Regions from separate parts of the Pseudoalteromonas sp. AS71 genome, predicted to be linked through region 2. Evidence: riboswitches for the same ligand, from Rfam matches in the RefSeq annotation. Region 2 holds a riboswitch; the other holds the start of a gene.
What was found. A riboswitch is a leader RNA that binds a small molecule or an ion and turns the genes downstream of it on or off. The one in region 2 is predicted to bind lysine.
Positions count from the first base shown of each region.

Region 1: linked by a shared signal. The riboswitch ahead of lysC (lysine-sensitive aspartokinase 3) and the one ahead of dapA (4-hydroxy-tetrahydrodipicolinate synthase) in region 2 are both predicted to bind lysine.

Region 1 covers NZ_JBBMQZ010000006.1:109,584-119,680, forward strand. Annotated here, with positions in the region: gene WNY98_RS06255 (hypothetical protein) at 1-444, opposite strand, end outside; gene WNY98_RS06260 (hypothetical protein) at 448-1,719, opposite strand; gene nhaD (sodium:proton antiporter NhaD) at 1,942-3,189, shown strand; lysine riboswitch at 3,291-3,463, shown strand; gene lysC (lysine-sensitive aspartokinase 3) at 3,539-4,942, shown strand; gene WNY98_RS06275 (4'-phosphopantetheinyl transferase superfamily protein) at 4,989-5,747, opposite strand; gene WNY98_RS06280 (sodium-dependent transporter) at 5,889-7,211, shown strand; gene WNY98_RS06285 (2-hydroxyacid dehydrogenase) at 7,306-8,286, opposite strand; gene WNY98_RS06290 (glutathione peroxidase) at 8,385-8,945, opposite strand; gene WNY98_RS06295 (NAD(P)-dependent oxidoreductase) at 9,067-9,948, shown strand.
Region 2 covers NZ_JBBMQZ010000014.1:58,959-69,055, forward strand. Annotated here, with positions in the region: gene WNY98_RS11920 (phospholipase A) at 1-79, opposite strand, end outside; gene WNY98_RS11925 (succinylglutamate desuccinylase/aspartoacylase family protein) at 295-1,416, opposite strand; gene WNY98_RS11930 (PLP-dependent decarboxylase) at 1,422-2,627, opposite strand; gene WNY98_RS11935 (2,3,4,5-tetrahydropyridine-2,6-dicarboxylate N-succinyltransferase) at 2,627-3,367, opposite strand; gene dapA (4-hydroxy-tetrahydrodipicolinate synthase) at 3,383-4,267, opposite strand; lysine riboswitch at 4,397-4,597, opposite strand; gene WNY98_RS11945 (DNA-3-methyladenine glycosylase I) at 4,790-5,485, shown strand; gene WNY98_RS11950 (YdiU family protein) at 5,497-6,906, shown strand; gene WNY98_RS11955 (OmpA family protein) at 7,291-8,346, shown strand; gene acnB (bifunctional aconitate hydratase 2/2-methylisocitrate dehydratase) at 8,639-10,097, shown strand, end outside.

The DNA.
Region 1 (10,097 bases), on a different contig from region 2:
GGCTAAACCTAAGCGCACCATGCGCAGGTAAACGTCTTTACGCAAATCCGATCCCGAAAATATCTCAAGCTGATCAAACAAATGTTTGTTAATTTGCACCAGCGTTTGCATAAGCTCTAAATCGTTTACGTCGTCAAACAATGCGCGCATTGGGTCTTTACCCGTATTGGCGTAGTGCTCAATTAAAATGTAAATGGTGAGCGCGATAGCGCGAGATATTTTGCCCATATTTGGCGTACTTTCGTCGCTACCAAAATAATAAAAGCCACGGCTGTCGTGTTTTAAATCGTTACCTAGGGCGGTAAATAGGGCGGTGTAGTCTTCTATGTGTTGGTCAAGCTCTTGCCACATTACGTTGTCTTGCTCGCAAATGTGATAACCCGCTACTAATTTTTTATTAATGGCTTGTAGATGGGTTAGCTCGTCTAAGTTTATGTGTGTCATGGTTTATTTACCTGCCTTTGAATCTGGCTGAGGCTCTGAATTAAATGGATATAAAGAAAAGTGCTGACCGGCAATTTTTACGCGGGCTTTTTCATCGCTTTGAATTATTTTAATATCGCTGTCGCTGACTAATTTTTGATACAAAAATAGCATTTCGTCGGCATCGAGATCTGGATAGCTTTCGTCTAAAAATTGCAGCAAGGGCTGCGGCTTTTTGCGTTTTTTATTAAAGCGCTTAGCAAAGTTGGTTTTAACATCGTTGTAGTCAGGAATATTAGGCGTAACAAATGCAGGCACGTCTTGCTGGTCAGGCAATTGGTATTCTTCGTGTTCAAATTCAACCAAGCTTGCCATGTAAGCCACAATATGGCGTTGCTGACCAAGCGAATATCGCTGCGCGTCGCTTACAAAATTTGGCTGCACAGCACTTAGCATATTGTCTACACCACTTTTACGCACCAGCCCAAGTACTTTGGCTGCTTGGCGAGTAATTAAGTTATTACGACGTAGCTCCTCGCGCAGTGGCATAAGCATATCAGCACTTTTACGTAAGCTTTCTCGGCCCATTAAATGCATTTCGAGTATACGGGTACGTAATTGCTCCAGCATACGTTTGTCGTTATACGCTTTACCTGAGCGCTCAATGTGCAGTATTTGCTTACTTATTTGCTCTTCAATGAGGGTAAAACACGCATGAAACTCACCACGAATATCAACCATTTCAAGCATTGGCTCTATGTATTCGTCAAAGGCTTCTATTACCGCTTTATAACGCTTTTGCAGCGATTGCACTGCATTATTAGATTTAGCTTGTTCAACAATGTTTAAAATAGCGTTTTCGTTGTGCGTATAAAGCTTCATTATTTTACGCACCCGATCATCCATAATGCGGCTGTAGCGTCGTAAGTCGTCAAAGTCTTCTATTTCGCCAGCGTTATCTAGGCGATTTCCTAAACGTGCCAGGTCGTCTACTAATACGCTAATTTCTTGTGCTAAACCTAAATGCTCTTCTTGCAGTAAAAAAGTAGCAAAATCGGCAATGGCACGATTTATTTCAAGTTGAGAGGATTTAGCCAGTGGAATTAAAATATCTTGGTTTAACAAACGATTTGTTTCTTTATAAATGCGTTCGTTTGACCACGTAGGCTGCTTTTGCTTAATCGCGTTTTGTACGTCTTTTAGGCTAAAGTCAGCCATTTTAAAACGTTTAAATAATAGCTCTAATACACCCCAATGTTCGGTTATGGTGTTTAGCAGCTTTTTAGCTGGGATCATAAGGGGTTACAACATCCTAGTATTTTATTATTGAGTTCTTTTAGAAGACTCATTATTACGTATTTTTAATTAACCTTGTCTGTATATAGTATTCGTTTTTAAGACCATTTAATAATAGTTTTTGCATAGAGGCAGTGCTAAAATTCGCGCCGAAAATAGGCACATGAAATGGAATGTTATTTGTGTGTTCTTTAAAACTATATCAAAGGTTGTTTAACTACCATGGTTTCCTCGATTATTCTAACCCTGATAGCGATTGCATTTTTACTGATCGTTATAGAAGATATAATCCATGTAAATAAAGCTAAAACCACGCTGTTTTTTGGTACGCTTTGCTGGATTCTTCTTTTTATATACCCCCTACACGGGCAAAGCCCCGATACGATTCAGCATCTTTTAAACGAAAATATTTTAGAAATTGCCTCATTATGGCTATTTTTAATGGCTGCAATGACCTTTGTCGCGTATTTAAATTCAAAGGGGTTTATAGAAAATATTGTGCACCGTGTTATGCCAAAAAGTATTAGCGAAAAAAAGCTCATGTTTTTGGTGGGTGGTTTTGCGTTTTTGTTTTCGTCGATTTCAGATAACGTAACAGCGACGCTTATATCGCTTGCGGTTGTTATGTCGTTAAAGCTTGAACCTAAAAAGCTCGTTAAATACGCCACGCTTATTGTGTTTGGAGTGAACTCAGGTGGGGTATCGCTAATAACAGGTGACGTAACCACACTAATGATATTTTTAGATGGCAAAGTAACCATTGCTCGTTTATTACTACTTATAGCGCCAGCACTTGCAAGCGTTATGCTGCTTGCTGCGTTACTGTCTATAGGTATGAAAGGGCGTGTTGAGTTTGCTAGTGCAGGTAAAACCCGCATTGAAAAAACCGACATAACCATTGCTGTTATATTTTTATCTACCGTAGTGAGCACACTTACGTTGAGTGTAATTTACAGCGTACCGCCTTTATTAACCTTTTTGTTTGGCTTATCAGTGATGTTTTTAGTGGCGCAATTTTTAATGCGCAAAAAAGACATAAACAAAGACATAATCGATTTTGTTCGCGATATAGAATACGACACATTATTGTTTTTTGTAGGTGTACTTTTACTTGTTGGCGCACTTAAAGAAATTGGTATGTTGAGTAAATTTACCGACCTATACACGGTAATGGCACCAGAATACGCAAACTACTTAATGGGCATATTATCAGCTGGGGTCGATAACGTACCGCTTACCGCTGCATTATTAAAAGCCAATATAGTAATGAGCCAACAACACTGGTTGTCGTTTACGTATGCAACGGGCGTGGGCGGTTCAATGCTTATTATTGGTTCGGCTGCGGGCATTATTGCCATGAGTAAAGTTAAAGCGCTTACCTTTATGAGCTACTTGCGTTTATCGCTGCATTTATTAATTTGTTACACGGTTGGATATGCGGGCTCGTATTACATGGGCAGTTTTATTTAACTCATAAATTATTAAATGCTTGACAGCTAGACGTCTAAACGATAACTTTCAAAGCCCCGCTACTTAGTGGGGTTTTGTTTTATTAGCCACTGGTTAATAAAGCATTCAGAAGAGGTGCGATACTTAGGTACTTAATGTTAGGCGACGAAAGCCGATGATCATTAAGGAGGGAAGTACTCGCCGAGGAAAATAATGGTACGTCGTCATTGTTTTTCGGTTTATGGGGCTGAATCCTCAAAACTGTCACCAATATAGGTGGAGAGCTTCTGGCAGTGGACTTATCTTCAAGCATTCCTTTGCCAAGTTCTTCTTGTTTTATTGCGGTTTGGATACCGCGAAAGGAGACTAAATGACTACCCAATCAGCGCCACAAACAGTGCCTAAAACAGAGTTAAGCGCAAAATCAGATTACATCGTTGCCAAATTTGGCGGAACCAGTGTTGCAAATTTTGAAGCGATGAGTCGCTGTAGCGAAATTATTGTTGCAGATAAAAGCGTACGTATTGTTGCCGTGAGCGCCAGTGCCGGCGTAACTAATCACTTAGTTGCACTGTGTAAATCAAGCATTACTTCAAGTGAGCGCCAAGAACACATAAACGGCGTGCTTGCTATTCAACAAACTATTTTAGATGAATTATCGCTAGATGCCGATTTAGCGGTTGGCTTTAACGAAACCCTAAAAGCATTTCAAACATTGGCTCAAGAGCCACTAACAACCGATCAGCAACACGACGAGCTACTTAGCTTTGGTGAGCGTTTGTCGTCGTATTTGTTTGCACAGGTACTTCGTTTACAGGGTTTAAATGCCGATCGCTTTGATGTGCGCAAGGTGCTTAAAACAGACAGCCAATTTGGCAAAGCAACGCCCAATGTTTCAGCCACAGCGCAAGCTGCTAAAGAGCATTTAATTCCGTTATTAGACGTTCAAGTAATTGTAACTCAGGGATTTATTGGTAGTGACGAATACGGTCACACCACAACGCTAGGACGTGGTGGTTCAGACTACAGCGCTGCATTATTAGCTGAAGCAATTAACGCTAAAAGTGTGCATATTTGGACCGACGTAGTGGGCATTTTTAGCACCGACCCGCGTTTGTGCGCAAAAGCGACGCCTATTGCACGCTTAAGTTTTGACGAAGCCGCTGAAATGGCAACCTTTGGCGCAAAAGTATTACACCCAGCAACTATTTTACCAGCGAGCCGTAGCCACATTAACGTGTTTGTAGGTTCTAGCCGCGAGCCAGAGCGTGGCGGTACATGGATTGAGCGCGAAAAATCGCAGCAACCAGGTATACGCGCAGTAACGCAACGTAAAAACCAAATATTGCTTACGCTTAAAAGCCCAGAAATGCTACTAGCAAGCGGCTTTTTAGCACGCGTATTTACACTATTAAGTGAATACAATATATCTGTAGATTTGGTAACCACATCAGAAATCAGTGTAGCTATAACGCTTGATAACGCGCAAAATGCCTCGCGTCCAGAGCTTGATCAAGAATGCCTAGATAAGCTTGCAGAGTTTTGCCATGTTTCGGTAGAAAACAACCTAACATTGGTGGCACTTATTGGCTCTGAGATTCAATTACGCCAACACGAAATGAACTTAATGAGTGTGCTAAAAGATTTTAACATTCGATTAATTTGTCACGGTGCAAGTAAGCACAACCTGTGCTTTTTAGTAGAGCAAACTGAGTCAGATAACGTAGTACAGTCTATTCATAGTCGTTTATTAGAAAATGATTTTGCTGCGTAAATCGCGCTTATTCAGCAAAGCGATTTATTAAAGTTACTTAATAAAATTAGTTAACAAAATCAGTTAATAAAAAGCATCGCCAGTCGATGCTTTTTTTATGCACCACACTTATATCAAAACAAACATTGCTGTCACTGCTATCAGCTACAGTAACGCGATTACTGCAAGCACTGAGCTTTGCACTATTTAATTCGTCAAACACATTAGGGCTAAGTAGTTTTGCAATAGGGCGGCTGGTGGCTTTAGCAAGTGACTCTTTTAATGTCCAAATTCTAAAAAACGTATCTGCTTGAGTTTGAACGTTAGTGGGCTTGGTAATAAGTGTAATTTCATCATTATGATAAAAATGCTTAGCGAGTTTTTCAAATGGGCGCTTTAGGCTTACTTTTTCAATATCAAAACCAAATTCACTTTTACCAAGGTTAAGCGCAACCCCAACTAAACCATGCGAGTGCGAAATACAGGTATTAATAACATCACCATTTACATGTAGTTGCAGCTTTGAGCTTGCCTCGTCAAATTCTGTACTCATTTTATTAAGTGCTACGAGCGCATGTTGCGGCTGCGTTATTTTAATAAGGTGCTTTAACAATAACCGCGTAGCTAAATACTCTTGCTTAGCTTGCGGGCTTTTGCGGCGGTTTATAATGGCTAACTCAAACAGGCTTAAGCAATCGGGCAAATTAAAGTCACTAAGCTCAAGTGTTTTAGCATTAAATAATAAAATACTGTTACTAGCTAAAGGCAAATTTGCAAATTGAGTTGAAGTAATACTCAAGGCGTTTTTAAAATAGTGTTCAGTCATAAAAGCCCTAAAGCAAAAGAAGTCGCTGATATTGTGAGCGGTTAACGCCCCTAATAAAGGCTGGGTACAATTTTATTACTCAGCTGGCATGAAATATGGTTTAATTCACAATAATCAAAATAATAACAGATTTGTAGATGTATGGCACAAGTGCGTGATGGGTTTCAAAGCCGACTTGGTTTTGTTTTAGCCGCTGCTGGCGCAGCAGTGGGTTTAGGTAATATTTGGGGTTTTCCTACGCAAGCGGCCAACCATGGCGGCGGTGCATTTTTACTGGTTTACTTTATTGTTATATTTTTACTTGCGCTCCCTGCGCTGTATACCGAACTTTATTTAGGCCACAAAGCACAAGCTAATCCGGTAAAAGCATTGGGCGATGCATGGCAAAGCACTAACCGCAAAGTAGGCGCAACAGCAGGTTATATTGGTCTTGCGGGCGCGGTTGTTATGCTAAGTTTTTACTCAATAGTAGCAGGGTGGATGCTCTCATACGCTATTGAACCCATAACAACCTTTTTAGGTTTCACAGGCGCAAGCGAATTTTTACATAGCGACTCAGTGCTTCGTAATTTTGTATTTACGCCGCTTATGCTTATTTTAACTGCCAGTATTATTTTAAAAGGTGTTAAATCGGGAATCGAAACCTGGTCGCGCCGTTTAATGCCACTGCTACTCGTATTGCTTGTTGGTTTAATTGCCTACATTGCAACACTCGATGGCGCAAGTGAAGGCTTTGCCGCGTATTTAATTCCTGATTTTAGCCAAATACTCGACCCTAATTTGATTATTGCCGCAATGGGGCAAGCGTTCTTTTCGCTCTCGTTAGGTGTGGGTTGTATGATGATTTACGGATCGTATTTACAGCCAGATGCTAATTTACCAAAGCTCACAGCCGGTGTTGCCTTACTCGATACCAGCGTTGCTTTTTTAGCGGGGTTACTTATTATTCCTGCTATTTATGTGGCGCAGCATAACGGTGTAGAGGTATTTAGTGGCGGTAAACTGATTGGCGAAGGGCAACTTATTTTTGCTATTTTACCTGCGCTATTTAGCACCATGGGCGAAATTGGTTTATTAGTGGGTTTACTGTTTTTTGTATTAATGTCTATCGCATCGGTTACGTCAACTATATCGACAACTGAGATTCCGGTGGCGTTTTTAGTCGAAAACCACAACGTTAGCCGCACCAAAGCAACGTGGGCGGTAAGCGCCGTTGTACTTGTGTGTGCAAGCGCGATTATACTAAATTTTGATTGGTTATTTGGCTTAGTTATTATGCTATTTACTCAATACCAATTGCCGCTTATGGGCTTGTTTTACTTTATTACAGTAGGGTGGATGTGGCAGCGTGGTAATACATTACACCAAGCAACAACCGGCGTACATTACTGGTTTGCTCAGTATATTCGTTTTGTTTGCCCAATATTAATGACCTTGGTATTTGCAAATGTTGCGTTTGGTTAAGCTCTATTTAAAGTGAATTTTTAAACAAAAAAAGCGAATAGGGCTCACCTTATTCGCTTTTTTTGTGCCTGTTATCTAGGTATAGCTTAGGTCTTTATAAAACCTCATTAGTTAGAGGCCTACCTTCACTTACTTCAAGTGCGTTAAATAGGGTTGTGTTTGCTATTTCGGTGAGTGCTTCTTGAGTAAAAAAGCCCTGATGCCCCGTTACTAATACGTTTTTAAAGCTCACTAAGCGCGAGAATATATCGTCTTGATTTATTTCGTCGCTGTGGTTTTTAAAAAATAGCTCTGACTCTTGCTCGTAAACGTCGAGCCCCAGGTAACCTAGCTTTTTAGTTTTAAGTGCGCTAATACACGCGTTACTATCAAGCAATGCACCGCGAGAAGTGTTAATGAGCATAACGCCAGTTTTCATTTTACTAAATGCCTCATCATTTATTAAATGATGAGTTTGCTCGTTCAGTGGGCAATGCAAAGAAATCACATCGCTTTGACTAAGTAAGGTGTCTATATCGGTAATTGTATGATTGCCAGGTTGCGCGTATGGATCGCACACTAATACTTTAGCGCCAAAGCCATTTAAAATGCTGCACAGCGCAAGGCCAATTTTACCGCAACCTACAATACCCACGGTTTTGTTGTGCAAGTTAAAACCTAGCAATCCGTTTAAATCAAAGTTGTCTTCGCGTACACGGTTATACGCTTTATGCGTTTTGCGGCTAAGTGTTAGCATAAGCGCTATACAGTGCTCAGCTACGGCTTCTGGGCTGTAAGCCGGTACGCGTAATACTTTAATTTTATGTGCTTTTGCTGCAGGTAAGTCAACGTTATTAAACCCTGCACAACGCAGCAAAATAGTATTAATGCCTTGGCTTGCCAGTTGCTCAATAACGGCGGTATTTACGGTATCGTTAACAAAAACACATATGGCATCAAACCCGCTTGCTAAAATAGCCGTTTGTTCGCTCAGGGCTTGCTCAAAATACGTTATTTTTATAGCGCTGTAATCGCGTGTACTTTGTTCAAAAAAAGGCAGTTCGTACTTTTGAGTACTAAAAAAAGCAATGTTCATGGTAATAGCCTCGACGCTTAAGGAGTATTATTTATTACTAATACAATAAACTACTTTATAAACCTGTGCTTTAGTAACACGCATTTTATTGATTTAAATTAAGCCTTAGCTGGCGTAAACAAAGGTATTTTTGATGCTACCTTTTTACCACCTCTTGCAGCGCTTAACTTTGCGGCTTGCAGTAGGTTGCTTTCTATTACTTGTATAAGTGTTTCGGGCTTAGTTCGCGGTGCATAGCGTGCAACAAGTTGCCCTTGTGAGTTAATTAAAAACTTAGTGAAATTCCACTTAATAGCACGATTTTGCGAAATACCCCGCGTATGCGATTTTAAATAATTAAACAACGGATGTGTTTCTGGCCCATTTACCATTACCTTGCCAAATACCTCAAACGAGATATTAAATTGATCTTGGTAAAAGTCTTTTATGGCTAAATTATCAAGCGGCTCATTTTGGCCAAACTGGTTACACGGAAACGCAAGCACAGTAAAACCATTGCCTTTGTATTGCTGATAGAGCTTTTCGAGTGCGTTTAATTGCACCGAAAAATTACACTTACTGGCTGTATTAACAATAAGGACGGTTTTGCCCTGTAACTGGCTAAGGGGAAAATTTTCGCTGTTGTAAAGTGGTGCATTAAATTGATAAATACTGTCCATAGGTTACCTACTTACCTTTCCCGCTAAGGAAATTTTATAAAGACTTTCATTCGCTTTTTTATCGACCGATTGACATAATCGAGGTCTAGTTTCTAAGTTATCAGTTTAATAGGTCATTTTTATGTCAATGAAAGTCGCATTTATAGGTTTAGGCGTAATGGGTTACCCAATGGCGGGGCATTTAGCAAAAGCAGGGCACAGCGTATGCGTTTATAACCGCACTCAAGCTAAAGCACAAGCGTGGACTGCAGAACATTCAGGAAGCTTTGCATCAACCCCGCGCGAAGCTGCCAGCAATGCCGACATCGTATTTATGTGTGTTGGTAACGATGATGATTTACGCTCAGTAGTGTATGGCGACGATGGCGTGTTAGCGGGCATGCTGCCGCACACTGTTTTGGTTGATCACACCACAACCTCTGCCGAAGTAGCCCGCGAAGTGGCTGCAAAAGCGGCTCTGCAAAATATCGACTTTATAGATGCGCCTGTATCGGGCGGGCAAGCTGGCGCCGAAAACGGCGTATTAACAGTTATGGCGGGTGGTAGTGAAGCTGTATTTGCTAAAGTGCAGCCAGTTATGGCGGCATTTAGTCGTTTTAGCCAATTACTAGGCGGCGTTGGGTCGGGACAACTTTGTAAAATGGTCAATCAAATTTGTATTGCTGGCGCAGTGCAAGGTTTAGCCGAAGGCTTACATTTTGCCAAGCAAGCTGGGCTTGATGGTGAAAAAGTAATAGAAACAATATCTAAAGGCGCTGCCGGTTCGTGGCAAATGGAAAACCGCTACAAAACTATGTGGGGAGGGGAATATGAGTTTGGCTTTGCCGTAGATTGGATGCGTAAAGATTTAGGCATTGCACTCGATGAAGCTAAAAACAACGGCGCTACTTTACCAATGACTGCAACGGTCGATCAATACTACGCCGACGTACAAGCTCTCGGCGGCGGCAGATACGATACCTCAAGCTTACTAGCACGTATTGAAGCACTGCATAAAAAATAACGTTTACGTTGAGTATGTCGATGTAGACTGCAAGCTTGCTTGCGTGACGAGCAAAGCCCGTAAAGTGATTTATTCACAAAGAGGTTATGAGGCGCTGCGCTTTTAGAGGCAGTGATAGATCTAAAAAATTATTGTTTTTATGTCTTCTC
Region 2 (10,097 bases):
CGTTTGTAGCAACTTCTTCTTGTGCGAAGGTCGCTGTACTTATTAAGGCAGAAAGTGTGATCCAGTGGCGCCAGCTCATTGTAATTCCTTGTGAGTTCGGGTTGTTGTATGCGTTAATTTAATTATAACGTCTTTTTACATATGTAACGGTGAACTTTTACTGAATTTGTATTCACAGCAACCATTATACGTATATAAAGTAAATATAGATCAGAAAAAAAGCGACCTAGGCCGCTTTTTTAATGCAGATTAATTATTTTAGTTAATCTGCTCTCACGCAATGAGAAGGGTGAGCTAAAGCTCAAATATGTTAGTAAAAAACTTATAAAGCTCGGTGCCTTGGTTAACACTCGCTGAGGCAAAGTGCAAAATGGCAATTGCATCGCAATCTAGAGTAAGTGTCTGCAGTGGTTGCTCGCTTAAGTAGCGTTCCATCCGTAAAATATTAGCAATAGGCTCACCAGCTTTAATGTGCCCGCCAAGTGGTGCTATGTATTCAACCATACCGCCAATGGGGGCGTAGTAAGCAAAATAGTCATCTAAATTACACGCATAACGAGTAATATCAGCAGGGGTATTCGTTGCGTTTTGCAGTACGCCCTTATGATTTAAGTAACTTAAAATACTGTTTGCATCGTGTAGTGCTTCTTTTAAGTCTATTTTTTCTTGGCTGCCTAGCTCTACAGTAAATGCTTCTACGGGAATGGTTAATTCACGGCCTTGCTCGCTAAGTGCATCACTTAAATGCCACCATGGGCAAAAGTTAGCTTCGTCCATAGCGCCGTCAAAATCACTCGGAATAAGCAGTACATGTTCAATATTAAAATAGCGCGCGCTGTCGGTTGCATAAGTTGGGCAATACAAGTGTTTGCTTGAAATAGGCCCCGTGTGTAAATCGAGTACTATATCAGCCTGATGAGCGAGCTTTTGTAAGTTAAGCGCAATGCGTTTACCCGTATTAAGTAAATAAGCAGGGCCGTTGAGTTTGCTGTCTACTTCGTCAATAAGCGCCTGTTTAAAGTTACTTTTTAATGTAGCGTCATCATACTGAGTATGATTTTGTGCAAACTGCGTCACTAAATTTTTATTGTAGTGGTACATGCGATTCCAATTAGTACCAGTAATTGGATCGAACCTGCCAAGGGTAAACTCGCCCGACTTTTGATTACAACCAATCGGATTTGCATAAGGGACTAAGGTAATATCGCCATTAAGGTTTAGGTGTTTTAATTGCTCAAGTAGCTGAAAAATAACCGCATTACCTTGCACTTCAGCGCCATGCATATTGGCCTGAATATAAACACTAGGTCCTGTGTCATCGCCTTTTAAGCGATAAACAGGAATTGTAAGTGGTAGGCCGTTTGCAACTTCCCCTACTACAATGTTCTCTTGGCTGATGTGGGTTGTATTACTCATAGTTATTACCTTAAATAATGACTGGCATTTTCAGCTTGGCGAACACAGGTAAGCTCACCGTTTTGCAGGGTATACTCGGCAGCTAGCTCGTGGCATAAAAAATACGGCATACTTTCGGTAAAGCCGTAAGCACCGCATTGGCTAAACACTAGCCAGTCGTGCTCATTTAAATCGCTTGGTAGGTTATGCTCACCCAAGCAATCAAGCGCGGTACAAAGCGGCCCGTATAAAGTGACCGCTTGAGTTTTTGCACTGGACTCGCGCAGTAACGCAGCAGGGAAATCTTGGCTGGTAACAGCGGGGCGCAATAGGTGATTTATACCGCCGCTTAAAATTACTTGTTCTTGATTGTAGTTTTGTTTGCGTTCGACTACTGGGTTGGCGTAATGACCGCATTCGCCAACGGCATAGCGACCAAGCTCCATCCACAACTCTTCTACACCCGCATCACTTTTAATTTTAGCGAGCGCCGTTATTAAGTCATCCCAATCAAGTGTTGTTTCGCTTTGTGTATAGGGAATACCTAAACCACCACCTAAATCGAGAATTTTAAGGCTAATATTTAAATCGCCGGCAAGTTGGCTAAGTGGTGCAATCATTTGTGACCACAATTCGCTTAGCTTTTGCGTGCTAAGCATGTTGCCCCACTGAAAAATATGTAAGCCGTCAAACTTAAGTGCAGGGTAGTCGGCTACATTAAGTGCTTGCCATTCATTACAACCCAAACCAAATGGGGTAAGGCTGTCGCCACCCAATGGGTTTTTTTCACCTTCAGGCCAGCGCAACTGTACACGTAAAAGTACTTGTAACTGCGTGTTTTGTAGTTGTGCTTGTTGGTTTAACCAACGGACTTGATTGAGGCTTTCGGCTACAAATATACATACGCCGCGCTCAATAAAGTGTTTAATTTGTTTGGGGCTTTTTGCAGGCCCCGTGTTGAGCACGCGCTGTGAGCTAATACCTTGTGCTAGTACTTGCTCAAGCTCACCTTTACTTGCTACGTCAAAATTAAAACCGGCGTTGTCTAAGCTTTGAATAATTTTAGACAGTGGGTTTGCTTTTACGGCGTACCAAAGTTTTACGTCGGTTTGTGCAACTAAACGCGCAAGATGCGTGTTTAGTTTATCTAAGTCGTAAACAAAAAAAGGTGTATCAAGTTGTTGTGTAATAGTATTTACAGCAGTTTTGATAGGCGTGCTCAAAAAGCTCATTATCGTAAAACCTCTTCAAGTAATAATGATGCATCGCTTTGTTCGTCGCGGTATTTAACAATTAACGCACACGACATACTTAGACCTTGCTCGCGCGCCCATTCGTTTGAAGCAGGGCGAGAGCCTGGTATTACAATGGCATATTCTGGGATTGGCTCGCCTTTATCTAGTTGGCGCTCGTTTACGCAGTCGTAAACTGGAATAGTCGCAGATAAACGCACGCCTGGTGCAAGCACAGCACCTTTTTTAATGACTACACCTTCAACAATAATACAGCCAGCGCCAATAAAGGCGTCGTCTTCTACAACTACTGGGCTTGCACCAATTGGCTCAAGTACACCACCAAGCTGAACTGCAGCACTTAAATGTACGTTTTTACCTACTTGTGCACACGAACCAACTAATGCGTGGCTATCTACCATTGTGCCTTCGTCGATATATGCACCGATGTTTACATACGCTGGTGGCATAATAATCGTGCCTTTAGCAACATAAGCACCACGGCGAACACTAGAGCCACCCGGCACCATACGCACGCCATCATCAGCACTAAACTCTTGTGGAGCTAAGTTGTGTTTATCAACAAAACCGCCTGCAAACTCAGTATTAGTGCCATTTTTAAAGGCTTCTAAAATGCCTTTTTTTACTTCTACGTTAGCTTGCCATTGGCCGCTTTCGTTTTGTGATGCTGCGCGTACTGCGCCCGATTCTAAATTATTTAATAGTTCTAACCAGCTCATTATAAAAACCTGTATTTAATGCCAAGATAAAATGGTGTTGTTTGCAGTTGTGATGCAATCGGTTTGAGTTAACTCAAGGTGTGTTAAAGGTGGACGAAGTTGCGGGCTGCTTAAGCGGCCTTGCAAATGCATCAATACCTTTACGGGAATGGGGTTTGCGACAGCAAATAGGCTATTAATGGCACTAGTCCACTGAGCAAATAAATTAGGGTGTTGACCACTTAAACTGCGTTTAACAAACTCGTGAGTTTGTGCGGGCCATGCGTTTGCAGCTACCGACACTAACCCTTTTGCGCCGGCTTGGGCAAAATAAGGCATTAGCGCATCGTCGCCACTAAATATAGCTAAATTAGGCGCCGCTTGGCGGTAAGCTTCAAACTGAGCAATGCTGCCGCTCGCTTCTTTTAACGCCCATAAATTTTTATTGTTTTGTAAGTTTTGAATTGTTGCCGTTGGGATGCTAACAGCACTGCGCCCCGGTACGTTATAAAGCATACACGGGTGAGCGCTTGCATTAAGTAGGCTTTCAAACCAATGAGTTTGGCCTATAGCGCCGGGCTTTGCATAAAGGGGTGAGCCAAGTAAAAAGCTATGAATGGGTAGTGTATTACAATAGTTAACCCACTCAATTTGTTGCTTTAAGTTACTACCACCCACAGCAACCATTAATGGTACCGCTGGTTTTAGCTGGCATACGTGTTCAACAATGGCTTGCTGCTCTTCTTGCGTTAGCGCCAAGCCTTCGCCCGTACTACCAAGTAGTAGAATACCGTTATGTGCCGCTTCTTGCTCGCTAACCAGCTTAGTTAACGTGTTGTAGTCAACATCGCCGTGTTGATCAAATGGCGTAACAAGCGCGGTCCACAATGAGTAGTCGTTTAAATTGAAGTTGTTGATCATCTCTCACGAACTTATAAGTTATTCGAAGAGTTAAAAAGCTTTATGGAAGGAGCCGCATTAACGTCGTTCGAACTAATAATTCGAAGAGCGAATGGGCTTAAAATAATAGGGCGCACGGCCTTAATATTTAAGACCAGAAGCTCTCCACCAAACTAATAAGCTGCTTGTTATAAGCAGCTATTGGTGACAGTCGCTAGGGTTCAACCTAGTCGCCCGAAATAAACACTTCGCAAAAGTGATTACTTCTCGGCGTTAATTCCCCTCACGTATGCTCACTGGAGTTTGCGCTCCTAACATACGCTACCTGAATAACGCACCTCTTCTAGCCCTTTGCACCTGTTTGTAGAGTAAAAACTCACAAACCGCTGCAATTTAAATAGGGTAATTACGGCGATTAAAGCATTTTAGCCGTCTAGGTGTCAAGCTACTAAATACATATTCATTCATCCATAATGGGAGTGGTTACGTATTGGGTGCTTTTCTCGTACACTAGCAATATAAGTAGTGAGGTATTTAATTAGTATGGAAAAATTTAGCGATATTTATAAGCGAGCGGTAGAGCGAAAAGGCTCTGAAAAGATGCTTAAGTTATTACTTGCAAAACCGCTATCTAAAAAACAACTAAGCACGTTAAGTGACGACGATTGGCTTGAAGAATTTACTCGAAAAGTATTTCAAAGCGGCTTTTATTGGTCAGTAATTAATAATAAGTGGCCGGGCTTTAGGGAGGTTTTTTGGGATTTTAGTGTTGATAAATTATTAATGATGCCACCCGATATGCTGGAACAAAAAGCAACGGATGAGCGAATTGTTCGTAACTATAAAAAAGTAAAAACAATTACCGAAAATGCTTACATGATCCACGAAATAGCACAAGAACATGGCAGTTTTAGCCAGTTTGTCGCTAATTGGCCAACAGACGATATTATTGGTTTATGGGCGTATTTAAAAAAGCATGGTTCGCGTTTAGGCGGAAATACAGGGCCTTATGCGCTACGAGCACTTGGTAAAGATACTTTTTTACTATCACGCGATGTAGAGAATTATTTGCGTGCTCATAAAATTATAGACGGCGGCTTACAAACCAAAAAATCACTGAATGCAGCCCAAGCCTTTTTTAATGAAATGCAAAAGCAAAGTGGTTTAAGTATGCAAGAGCTAAGCTTAATTGTGGCCTATGGTGTAGGTGATAACCGCGTGGGTATAAGTCAGCAATAATAGGAATTACCATGAAATTAGTGCCAAGATACACAGATATTGCGGAAAACTTCGCAATTGAAGATTTCCCTGCAAGTGTTGCCTCCCCTCAGTTATTGCTGTGGAACGAGAGCTTAGCAAAACAGTTTAATATTAATGTCGCTGATGATTTACGTGCTAATACTTTTAGCGGTAATGAAAAGCAGGCGATTCCTGCAGTTGCACTTGGTTACTCTGGGCACCAATTTGGACATTTTTCACCACGTTTAGGTGACGGACGAGCCCACTTATTAGGGGCTATTACTGACAATGAAAACCAGTTATGGGATATTCAATTAAAGGGCTCTGGCGCTACTCCTTATTCAAGAGGGGGTGATGGCCGTTGTGCACTTGGGCCCGCTATTCGTGAATACGTAATGAGCGAAGCAATGCATGCACTAGGCATTAAAACTACCCGATGTTTAGCGGTCGTTGGCAGCGGTGAAACGGTTTATCGCAACCCACCACAAGCAGGCGCAATAGTGACTCGTTTAGCAACCAGTCATATTCGCGTTGGCTCGTTTCAATATTTAGCGACGCAAGGCGATGTTGAAGGGCTTAAAAATTTAGCCGATTTAGCTATAGAGCGACATTATCCAGAAATAACCGACACCGGACCACAGCGCTATTTGGCATTTTTAGGCGCTGTGATTAAAAACCAAGTTAAGCTAGTTGTGAGCTGGATGCGTGTTGGCTTTATTCATGGAGTAATGAATACTGATAATACGCTAGTGAGCGGAGAAACCATTGATTACGGCCCCTGCGCTATGATGAATAATTTTGATTTTGACACCGTATTTAGCTCTATCGATAAACAAGGTCGGTATGCCTTTGGGAATCAGCCAAATATGGCTAACTGGAACTGTGCACGCTTGGCCGAGAGTTTAATACCACTTATTAATGATGATGACGAGCAGGCTGTTACGTTAATGACACCATACATTAATAGCTTTGCTGAGCAATTTAATATTGAGTTTACTGCTATGTGGGAACAAAAACTGGGTTTAAATGAATCTAGCAGCAGTGATGGCGAGTTAATCGCAGAGTTGTTAACACTATTAAAAGATAACCAGCTCGATTACACCAATACCTTCGATGCGCTTACTGAATCCTTAAAAGAAGAAACAGTAATACCTGAGTCGCTAATTGAATGGAGAGCTAAGTGGGTAAGCTTAACTGACAATAATAGTTATGAAGTAATGAGAGCTGCAAATCCTCGTGTAATACCGCGTAATCATGTGATCGAAGAAATAATTACACAATATAACGCTACAGGGTCTAGTGAGTTACTACAGCGCTTTATAAAAGTAGCGGGTAGCCCGTATTCTGATAGTGAAAAATTATCAGAATTTCAAACTTCACCGATAAATGATAATGATTACCAGACCTTTTGTGGTACTTAATTCTTAACATTTAATATAACTACATGATTAAAAAGAGTCATTTTTTAATCAAATATGCGCATATATCTAGGGGAATGTTAATTCTGATGGTATTATGCGCCGAATTAAAGCCAAGCAATATTTCTTTGCATTTATAAGTGCATTTAATTGCTCTTACATTCCTTGCTAAGTACTAATTTACAAAAAACTACTATATTTATTTTTCAATAAAGTTTCAATTTCGCCTATAGTAAGTGGATGTGTGTTGTGACAGGGCATAGAAAAAAGTTATAAACTTTATTTTCGTTAAGTATTGATTAACAAAGGCTCAGTTAGTCTATATAAAACTGATTGAGCTAGTATCGATTAGCTACAATTTAAAATTGTTCAAATGGGAAGAAAACAATGAAATTAAAATCACTTACAATTGCAATCGCGTTGGCTGCAACTAGCGCATCTACATTCGCTGCTGATAAAGAAGAAGGTTTCTACATTGGCGCATTTGGCGACTACTATGACGCATCTTGGAAAAACATGCGTGCTCAAGCTGGTCTTGACGTAAATGAATCAACTGGCTGGGGTGTTGAAGCTGGTTACCGTTTCAGTGATTACTGGAGCGCACGTCTTGAATATGCAGATATGGATTTTAATGCTTTTGATAAAGTTGCTGGTAACCGCAACAGTATTGATGGCGAGCGTTACGGTATTGATGCTCTTTACCATTTAAATGGCGGTCCTTTCTACGGTCTTTTCGGTATTAAAGAAATGGACGTAGTAGATGACAACACATTCTTAAATGCAGGTGTTGGTTACCAACATTTCATTACAGATGGCTTATTTGTTAATGCTGAAACAGCTGTATACCAAGGTCTTGACCGTGGTTACACTGATGTAGGCGCTAAAATAGGTATTAACTACTTATTCGGCCAAAATTCAGCACCAGTTGAGCCAGTTAAGCCAGCTCCTGAAGTTGTTGAAGTAGCTGTAGCTCCTACAGATAGCGACAACGATAACATTGCTGATGCAGACGATAAGTGTGCTAACACACCTATGACTGATGCAGTTGATGGCACTGGTTGTACTTTATATGAAGATAAAGAAGTAACTGTAAGCTTATTAGTGACTTTCCCTAACAATGCTTCAGCAGTATCTACTCAGTACTTAAACGATATTGAAAAAGTATCTGCATTCTTAAAAGAGTACCCAGATACAACAGTACTTTTAGAAGGTCACACTTCTTCTGTAGGTAAAGCAACTTACAACAAATGGTTATCTAAAAAACGTGCTGATGCAGTAGCTGAGCAATTAGTTTCTGATGGCATTGCTAAAGACCGTATTACTACAGTTGGTTTAGGTGAAGAGCGTCTTAAAAATGATGCAAACACTAAAGCTGCAAATGCAGAAAACCGTCGTGTAGAAGCGCATATCAAAACTATCAAAAACGTTAAAGTTTTACGTTAATTAAATAGTTTGTAATAAAAACCCAGCCAAGTGCTGGGTTTTTTTATGGCTATAATAAATTAATATTGGTTAATGGTAATGATTATTACTTAATAAGTATTCATGAAAATAGTTTTTACTACAACCACTATTCATAGTATTTATAATCGGTATAATCAGTTGCGCAACTGGATGGATTTTCATCTATCCATAAAAGCTTTATAATTACGCGTTAGAATACTATAAGTATTGGGTAACTTATTTGCGCTTGAAGCGCTACCGGATACTTTCACGTCACCAAGAGGGCAATATTGTGCTACAAGAATATCGTAAACACGTAGAAGAACGTGCCGCGTTAGGTATCGTACCAGCGCCATTAGATGCTCAGCAAACTGCTGATCTTATTGAATTAATAAAAACTCCACCAGCAGGTGAAGAAGAATTCATTTTAGATTTGTTCATTCAGCGTATACCAGCAGGTGTTGATGATGCTGCTTATATTAAAGCGGGATTTTTAGCAGCTTTAGCTAAAGGTGAAACTAATTCTCCACTTGTTTCTAAAGAAAAAGCGGCAGAATTGTTAGGTACAATGTTGGGCGGTTACAATATCGCACCAATGATTGACCTACTTGATGACGAAACACTTGCACCAATCGTAGTTAAAGGCCTTTCAAATACATTACTTATGTTTGATGCGTTCTACGATGTAGAAGAAAAAGCAAAGGCGGGTAACACATTCGCTAAGCAAATTATCGAATCTTGGGCAAATGCAGAATGGTTTACTAATAAGCCAGCTGTTGCTGAAAAGATCTCAGTTACTGTATTTAAAGTAACTGGCGAAACAAATACTGATGACTTGTCACCTGCACCAGATGCATGGTCTCGTCCAGACATCCCACTTCATGCTTTAGCAATGCTAAAAATTGAACGTGACGGTATTACACCTGATAAAGCGGGCGAAGTAGGTCCAATTACTCAGCTTGAAGAATTAAAAACTAAAGGTTTACCACTTGCTTACGTAGGTGATGTTGTTGGTACGGGTTCTTCTCGTAAGTCTGCAACTAACTCTGTACTTTGGTTTATGGGCGATGATATCCCGTTCGTACCAAACAAGCGTGTTGGCGGTGTATGTTTAGGTAATAAAATTGCTCCAATCTTCTTCAACACAATGGAAGATTCAGGCGCATTACCAATCGAATTAAATGTTGATGAACTCAACATGGGTGAGCAAATCGACATTTATCCGTACGAAGGTGTTGTTAAGCAACATGGTACTGATAAAGTGATTTCTACTTTTGAACTTAAATCTGATGTGATTTTAGATGAAGTTCGTGCTGGTGGTCGTATTCCACTAATTATCGGTCGTGGTTTAACTGATAAAGCGCGTACATCTCTTGGCTTAGGCGCAACTGATATATTTAAGGTACCAACAGCAACAGAAGTTTCTGATAAAGGCTTCACACTAGCGCAAAAAATGGTTGGTAAAGCTTGTAACGTTGCAGGTATTCGCCCAGGTCAGTACTGTGAGCCTAAAATGACAACTGTTGGTTCGCAAGATACAACAGGTCCTATGACACGTGATGAACTTAAAGATTTAGCATGTTTAGGTTTCTCTGCAGATTTAACAATGCAGTCATTCTGTCATACATCAGCTTATCCTAAGCCTATCGATGTAAGCACTCATCATACGCTTCCTGATTTCATCATGAACCGTGGCGGTGTTTCACTTCGTCCAGGTGATGGTATTATTCATTCGTGGTTAAACCGTATGT